Salipiger sp. CCB-MM3: one gene and its partner. The protein of the gene in region 2 interacts with the protein of the main gene of each other region in a pairwise test. Links are inferred from orthologs where the notes say so. Each region holds a gene or a part of one and is shown on either strand. Other genes may lie near its edges.

Region 1 (3,378 bases), on a different replicon or contig from region 2:
AGCGGCCCCTTGTCGCGCACGCTCATCGGCTTGCCGTTGCGGGCCCATGCGATGATCGGCCCATCGGGTTCGGCATCGCTGACCGGGATCTCGACCCAATACTCGTTGATCGCCACGGCACGGAGACTGCCATCTGCGACCCCAAGCTCTTCGAGCAGCCGATGCAGCGAGACCCCGGTGAAGGTCTGCTCTCCCTCAGTCCAGATCGTCTCGGTGGTAAAGCTCGTCTCGCCAAGTTCCTTGAGCATGGGCAGATCGAAGGACGCCCCCTCGGGCACGTTGGAGACCGACAGCGGCCCATCCACGGTCAACAGCACCGGGCCGCTTGGTGTGCGCAGCGTCTGCGCCCAAGCGGTCGAGCCGGAAAAAGCCCCGGAAAACAGGCAAACGAACATCAAAACCACCCAGCGGCACATCAGTGGCCAACCTCCTTGCGAACTTCGTTGCCGGTCAATATCATACGTCGCTGTTACCCAAGCGCAAAGACGTACCAGATTGCCAGTGCCCAAACTAGTTTTCGAAACTAAGCGGTAAGACTTTTGCGCCAGAACTTGCTTGCTGCAAGCAGAGGTCTTGGCAGGAGGACACATGCGTATTCTGGTCGCTGATGACCACGATCTCGTCCGCGAGACGATCGCCGCCTTCCTCCGCTCGGAGGGTATCGACGAGGTGTTCACCGCCGCAACGCTGGACGAGGCGATCGCGCTGGTCGAGCGTGGGCTGACCTTCGATCTGATCCTGCTCGATTACAACATGCCCGGCATGGCTGGCCTTTCGGGCCTTGATCGGATGCGTGACGTCTGCGGCGGCGTGCCTGTCGCCCTGCTCTCGGGCACCGCCACCGCCGATATCGCGCAGGCTGCGATCCGCTCGGGCGCCGCCGGGTTTATTCCCAAGACCCTGCCGTCCAAAACCATCGTCAGCGCCGCTCAGGTGATGGCGGCGGGCGAGATTTTTGCCCCCTACAGCTTTATGACGCAGGCCCCCGACGGCAAGGCCGCCGAACTGACCCCGCGCGAACGCGAAGTGCTGCGCGGGCTCTGCGAGGGCAAATCCAACAAGGAAATCGCCCGCGACCTCGATCTGCAGGAAGTGACCATCAAGCTGCATGTAAAGACGCTCAGCCGCAAGCTGGAGGCGCGCAACCGCACCCATGCGGCGATGATCGCCAAAGAGCTGAACCTGGCCTGAGCGGCGCGCTGCGGGGCTCTGCGCCCTACACCCGCGCCCTAAATCCAGCCGCCCTAAATCCAGCGCAGACGGCGCAGGATCAGCAGCTGCAGCCCCACGACCACCGCCAGACCGCCACAGAACATCCAGAAGGCCATGGGCTCGCCCGCGCCCGGCATCCCCGCGACGTTGATGCCAAAGAGCCCCGTGAGAAAGCCCAGTGGCAAGAACAGCGCTGACAGCACCGACAGCATATACATGTTGCGATTGAGCCGGTCCGACAGTTGCCCCGCAAGCTCGTCGCGCACCAGCGCCATCCGCTCGCGCATCGCATCCGCGTCTTCGACCACACGCTCGATCGCGTCCAGTTCCTCTTCCATCTGGCGCAGGTCGTCGGCTTCGAGCCAATCGGGATGGCTGGTTTGCAGCACCTTCAGCGCGTCGCGCTGCGGCAGCAGGTAGCGGCGCAGGATGATCGCACGGCGGCGCAATTCGACCAGTTGCTGACGCATGGCGTCATGGGTCTCTTCCAGCACATCCTCTTCAAGCTGGTCAGCCTCCTCCTCGATGCCGCGCCAGAAGGATTCGATCCGGTAGGTCAGCCGCTCGACCAGCAGAGACAGGAATTCCGCGCAATCCTTAGGTCCGCCCCCAAGCTCGAGCGCCTGAGCGATATCGTCCACCGCCCGCACCTTCCGGCGCGACAGGCTGACGATGCGCTGCTGGTCGATCCAGAGCCGGATCGAGACCATGTCCTCGGGATCGTCGCCCTCGATCGTGTTGATCCCGCGCAGGATGACGATCAACCCGTCGCCAATCCGCGTGATGCGCGGCCGGGTCTCTTCAGCGACCAGCGCGTCGATGATCGTCGGATCGAGATACGAGAGGTTATCGACGATCCATCCCGGCGCATCCGCGTGTGAGGCTTTGAGGTGAACCCAGCCCAAAGTCTCGCTGCGCAGCACCTCGGGGGCCTCAGCGGGCGTGAGTCTGCGCCCGGCGGTGGGCCCGTCGAGGACGAATCCGGTTTCGATAAGATCTGCGGGGCGCGGCACAAGGTTTTGCATGGCAAAAATGTACATTGGGCGCCGCAAAGGGCAAGTCCCGGCAGGTCATGAAATGTTACTTAAATTTCATGCAGTTGTCGCGTCACCGCCACCTTCCCCTCGCCTCTGTTCATTTTCGCACAGTGTCCGGCTCTTTTTTGGAAACCCCGGGGTTTTCGAACTAATCTTCACGAAAATGGACAGGCTAAAACTAAACTCGATAGTTCAATTGCCCCTATTTTGTGCGGTTTATGAACTCATTGGGATTTGCGTGCTCACTTTCAAGTGCACGCTTTCGCGATCTTCTGTGAGCGTTCCCGTGATTTGCTAAATGGCCGTGGAATAACGATTTATCACTCATCCCGAAACGAAACGGGACGCGGCGACGCCTGACGCCACCGCTGATCCAGGAGTAAAAAGGAACGTCGTTATGAAAACTCTTATCGCATCCGCCCTCGTTGCCACTGCCGCTCTGACCGGCGCCGCTTCGGCTGCTACCGCTACCGCAGCTCCCGCACAGAAAGAGCTGCAGCAGCTCGTGCCCGGCACCAACCTGTCCGGCCTGAGCGACGCCGAGCTCATCTCGGTTGTGCAAACCGTGGATGACCTCGACAACGCCTCGCAGAAAGCAGCCGTCGCAAAGGCGCTGATCGAGACCCTGAATTGATCGCCTGCCACGCCCTTCGCGGCGTGAGCACGCAGACCAGACGGATGGGCCAGCCGCTCTGACCGGCCCGTCCGCCAAGCCCCCCCGCGCCCAAACGCGGATCAAAGCACAATGGCATCGCAGAATGCCCGCTTCAAAGTTACGGAAGGAACCTCCCATGAAAACGCTTATCGCATCCACTCTCATCGCCACCGCAGCCCTGACCGGAGTTGCCTCCGCAGCCCCCTCCGCCGCCGCAAACGCCGCGCGCGTGATCGAGGCGAACGTGCCGAACGCCGACCTCTCGGGCCTGAGCGACCAGCAGATCGTCGCCGTGGCGCACACGCTGCAGCAGACCGAAGGCGCAGCCAAGAAAATCGGCGTGACCGAAGCGCTGATTCAGTCGCTGAACTGAGCTCCGCCGGCCGCGGCTTGAGGGCCGCGCCCGCACAACTTCTCAGCACCAGACGCAACGCGCCCCCGCAGAGCCCTGCGGGGGCGCAGTTGTGTTTGAGG
Region 2 (3,435 bases):
GGCGATGCTGCAGGAGCGCACGCCCGCCAGCCCCGAGACAATGACTGAGTGACCCCCCTCACATACCGGTCATTGCGAGCCGTCCCTTCGGGGGCGGCTCTTTTCGTGCGGGGGGAGGCGCATTTGGCTGCGCCTCACTCTAGCGGCGCGGCCTCTTCGATTTGCGTTTCGATCTGCGCCTCGGGCAGCGCTTCGCTGGGCGCATCATCGGGCACAAAGACCACCCGGCCGATCTTGCGGTTCGGCCCCCAGTTGCGGTGCTTGAGCATGCCGTCGACGATGTAGAGATCCTCGATCTTATAGGCGGCGCGTGTGCCGGTCTCGTCCTGCACCTCGATGAAGGGCGTCAGCGTGTCTTCTTCGAGACGGAAAAAGCGCGGGTCGGCATGGGCCTCGAAGTCGCGCATGATCATCAGCACCGTGTCGTAATCGGTGATGCGCTCGTCGACGAAATAGGCGCAGGTGGCCTCATAACCCGCGCCGCCCGCGCCGAGGATCAGCGCCGGAACCCAGATCGCCGGGTTGGCCGCCGCCGCGGCTGCGGCCGCGCCGCCACCCTCCAGCAGCCCCGCCGCGCCGCCCGAGGCGGCCAGCTTGCCGCCCAGCAGCGTGAGGCCGCTGGTGGCGTTGACCAGCGTGTAAAAGCCGCCTTCGCCCGTCGTGCCGGTCACCTGCCGGGCCGCATCGGTCGCGGCGCGCGCAGCATCGCCCACGGCGTCGCCGACCAGCCGGCTGGGCCGGTAGTCGCAGATCGCGGCGGACAGGGAGGCGGTGGAGACCAGCAGCGCCACGGTGGCGCCCACGCAGGGTCTCAGGATCTTCGGTGCGGGCATCGGAAAGCTCCCATGCAGATGGCGGTGAAGAGGGGATGTAGCGCGGCCCCGCGCGGGGCCCAACGTGAAAGGCCGGGGCGCATTCGCCCCGGCCTTCCGTTCCATACCAAACCGGGATGCCCCGGGTCAGCTGTCCATCTTGAGTGCGGAGATGAAGGCCTCCTGCGGGATCTCGACCTTGCCGAACTGCCGCATCTTCTTCTTACCGGCCTTCTGCTTCTCGAGCAGTTTCTTCTTCCGCGTGGCGTCGCCGCCGTAGCATTTGGCGGTCACATCCTTGCGCATCGCCGACAGGGTCTCGCGCGCGATCACCTTGCCGCCGATCGCAGCCTGGATCGGGATCTTGAACATGTGGCGCGGGATCAGCTCTTTGAGCTTCTCGCACATGGCGCGGCCGCGCATCTCGGCGCGCTCGCGGTGCACCATCATCGCCAGCGCGTCGACCGGCTCGTCGTTCACCAGGATCGACATCTTCACGAGGTTGTCCTCGCGGTAGCCGATCATGTCGTAATCGAAAGAGGCATAGCCCTTGGTCACCGATTTCAGCCGGTCGTAGAAGTCGAAGACCACCTCATTGAGCGGCAGATCGTAGACCGTCATCGCGCGCCCGCCCACATAGGTCAGGTCGAGCTGCAGGCCGCGGCGCTCTTGGCACAGTTTCAGCACGTCGCCGAGATACTCGTCGGGCACCATGATGGTGGCTTTAATGCGCGGCTCTTCGATGTGATCCACGGTCGACATGTCGGGCATGTCGGCGGGGTTGTGCAGGTCGCGGCGCTCGCCGTCCTTGGTGTAGAGGTGGTAGATCACCGACGGCGCGGTGGTGATCAGCTCGATGCCATACTCGCGCTCGAGACGGTCGCGGATCACCTCGAGGTGCAGCAGCCCGAGGAAGCCGCAGCGGAAGCCGAAGCCGAGCGCCGCCGAGGTTTCCATCTCGAAGGTGAAGGACGCGTCGTTCAGCGCCAGCTTCTCGATGGCGTCGCGCATGTCTTCGAAGTCATTCGCATCCACCGGGAAGAGCCCGCAGAACACCACCGGCACCGAGGGTTTGAAGCCCGGCAGCGGGTCGGCGCATTGCTTTTTCTCGTGGGTGATCGTGTCGCCGACGCGGGTGTCGCGGACCTGTTTGATCGAGGCGTTGAGATAGCCGATCTCGCCCGGGCCGAGTTCCTGCACGTTGGTCATCTTGGGGCGGTAGACGCCGACATCGTCGACATCATAGGTGCCGCCGGTCTTCATCATGCGGATGCGGTCGCCCTTCTTCAGCACGCCGTCGATGATCCGCACGATACAGATCACGCCGAGATACTGGTCGTATTTGGAATCCACCAGCATCGCCTTCAGCGGCTTGTTGCGGTCGCCCTCCGTCGGGGCGGGCAGGCGCTGCACGATGGCTTCCAGCACGTCGGGGATGCCGACGCCGGTCTTGGCCGAGATCAGGCAGGCGTTGGAAGCGTCGATGCCGATCACATCCTCGATCTGCTCTTTTACCCGGTCGGGTTCGGCGGCGGGCAGGTCGACTTTGTTGAGCACCGGCACGATCTCATGATCGGCGTCGATGGCGGTGTAGACATTGGCCAGCGTCTGCGCCTCGACCCCCTGCGTGGCGTCGACCACCAGCAGCGAGCCTTCGACCGCATGCATCGAGCGCGCGACTTCATAGGCGAAGTCGACGTGGCCGGGCGTGTCGATGAGGTTCAGCACATAGGTCTCGCCGTCCTGCGCCGGATATTCGATGCGGACGGTGTTGGCCTTGATGGTGATGCCCCGCTCGCGCTCGATATCCATCGAGTCGAGCATTTGCTCCTGCATGTCGCGTTCGGCGACGGTGCCGGTGAGCTGAATCAGCCGGTCGGCCAGGGTGGATTTCCCGTGGTCGATGTGGGCAACGATGGAGAAGTTACGGATATGCGCGAGATCGGTCATGATTGGGTCGATATGTAAGGGTTTTCGCGCCCGGTCAAGCCCGCGCGCGCGGGCCTTCGCGGCGTCACGCCCCTCGCGGTGGCAACGCGCTGCCGCCCCGCCGCCCCCGGCGCACGATCGCCCGCCGTTTCAGCACCGCGCGCGCAGCGCGCCGGCACCCGTTCCCACGCGCTCTGTATGGGCGCAAACCCCCATGGCGCAAGGCTAGCCCCTTCTTCTCTCTGACAAATACGCCGGGGGTGAATTGGCCGCAGGCCAAGAGGGGGCAGCGCCCCCAAAACGGCGGCAGGACGATCGCGCTAGGGCCAATGATCGCTGCGTCCAGCAACGAATCGGTGAATTGAAAAACCCGTGCGCATGGGGCATTCTGGTGCAAAGCCTCGATGAGGAGGGCGCAAAGCCCCGGAGGCACAGGCAAGGGCAGCGAATGGGCAGGCGGATGAAGCCAATTTATCTGGTGACGATTCTCGCGTTCGTGGCGGGCTGCGGCGGCGGCTCGCGCGACTATGACGTGACGCGCTTCGCGACCGGACCGGTCAGCAAGGCGTGCATGAATTCCGACCGCAAGGCGCGCAGCCGGGCGCTCTGCGGTTGCGTGCAGGCTGCGGCGGACACCGAACTCAGCTATGGCGACCAGCGCAAGGCGGTCGGCTTCTATCGCGATCCTCATCGC

The links. Proteins that work in one complex are often made in the same cells at the same time.
Region 1: the proteins of lepA (region 2) and AYJ57_RS06315 interact in binary tests that used the Escherichia coli proteins (3 or more experiments, as listed by UniProt). The link is inferred for Salipiger sp. CCB-MM3 from one-to-one orthologs.

The regions. Positions count from the first base shown.
Region 1 is NZ_CP014595.1:1,291,194-1,294,571, forward strand. What follows is about bases 249-3,147. They hold AYJ57_RS06315 (zinc transporter ZntB), read right to left. Parts: upstream 2,253-3,147; coding sequence 1,245-2,252; downstream 249-1,244. Other genes in these bases: AYJ57_RS06305 (molybdopterin-dependent oxidoreductase), read right to left, coding at 249-395; AYJ57_RS06310 (response regulator), read left to right, coding at 589-1,191; AYJ57_RS06320 (hypothetical protein), read left to right, coding at 2,647-2,883; AYJ57_RS06325 (hypothetical protein), read left to right, coding at 3,041-3,147. In the rest of the region: more of AYJ57_RS06305, read right to left, coding at 1-248; more of AYJ57_RS06325, read left to right, coding at 3,148-3,277. UniProt on the Escherichia coli protein: Zinc transporter. Acts as a Zn(2+):proton symporter, which likely mediates zinc ion uptake. Purified ZntB reconstituted in liposomes also binds and transports Cd(2+), Ni(2+) and Co(2+).
Region 2 is NZ_CP014596.1:320,002-323,436, reverse strand. What follows is about bases 362-3,317. They hold lepA (translation elongation factor 4), read right to left. Parts: upstream 2,763-3,317; coding sequence 960-2,762; downstream 362-959. Other genes in these bases: AYJ57_RS15355 (hypothetical protein), read left to right, coding at 3,220-3,317; AYJ57_RS15365 (hypothetical protein), read right to left, coding at 362-833. Outside these bases: AYJ57_RS15370 (DUF4168 domain-containing protein), read left to right, coding at 1-52; more of AYJ57_RS15365, read right to left, coding at 135-361; more of AYJ57_RS15355, read left to right, coding at 3,318-3,435. UniProt on the Escherichia coli protein: Required for accurate and efficient protein synthesis under certain stress conditions. May act as a fidelity factor of the translation reaction, by catalyzing a one-codon backward translocation of tRNAs on improperly translocated ribosomes.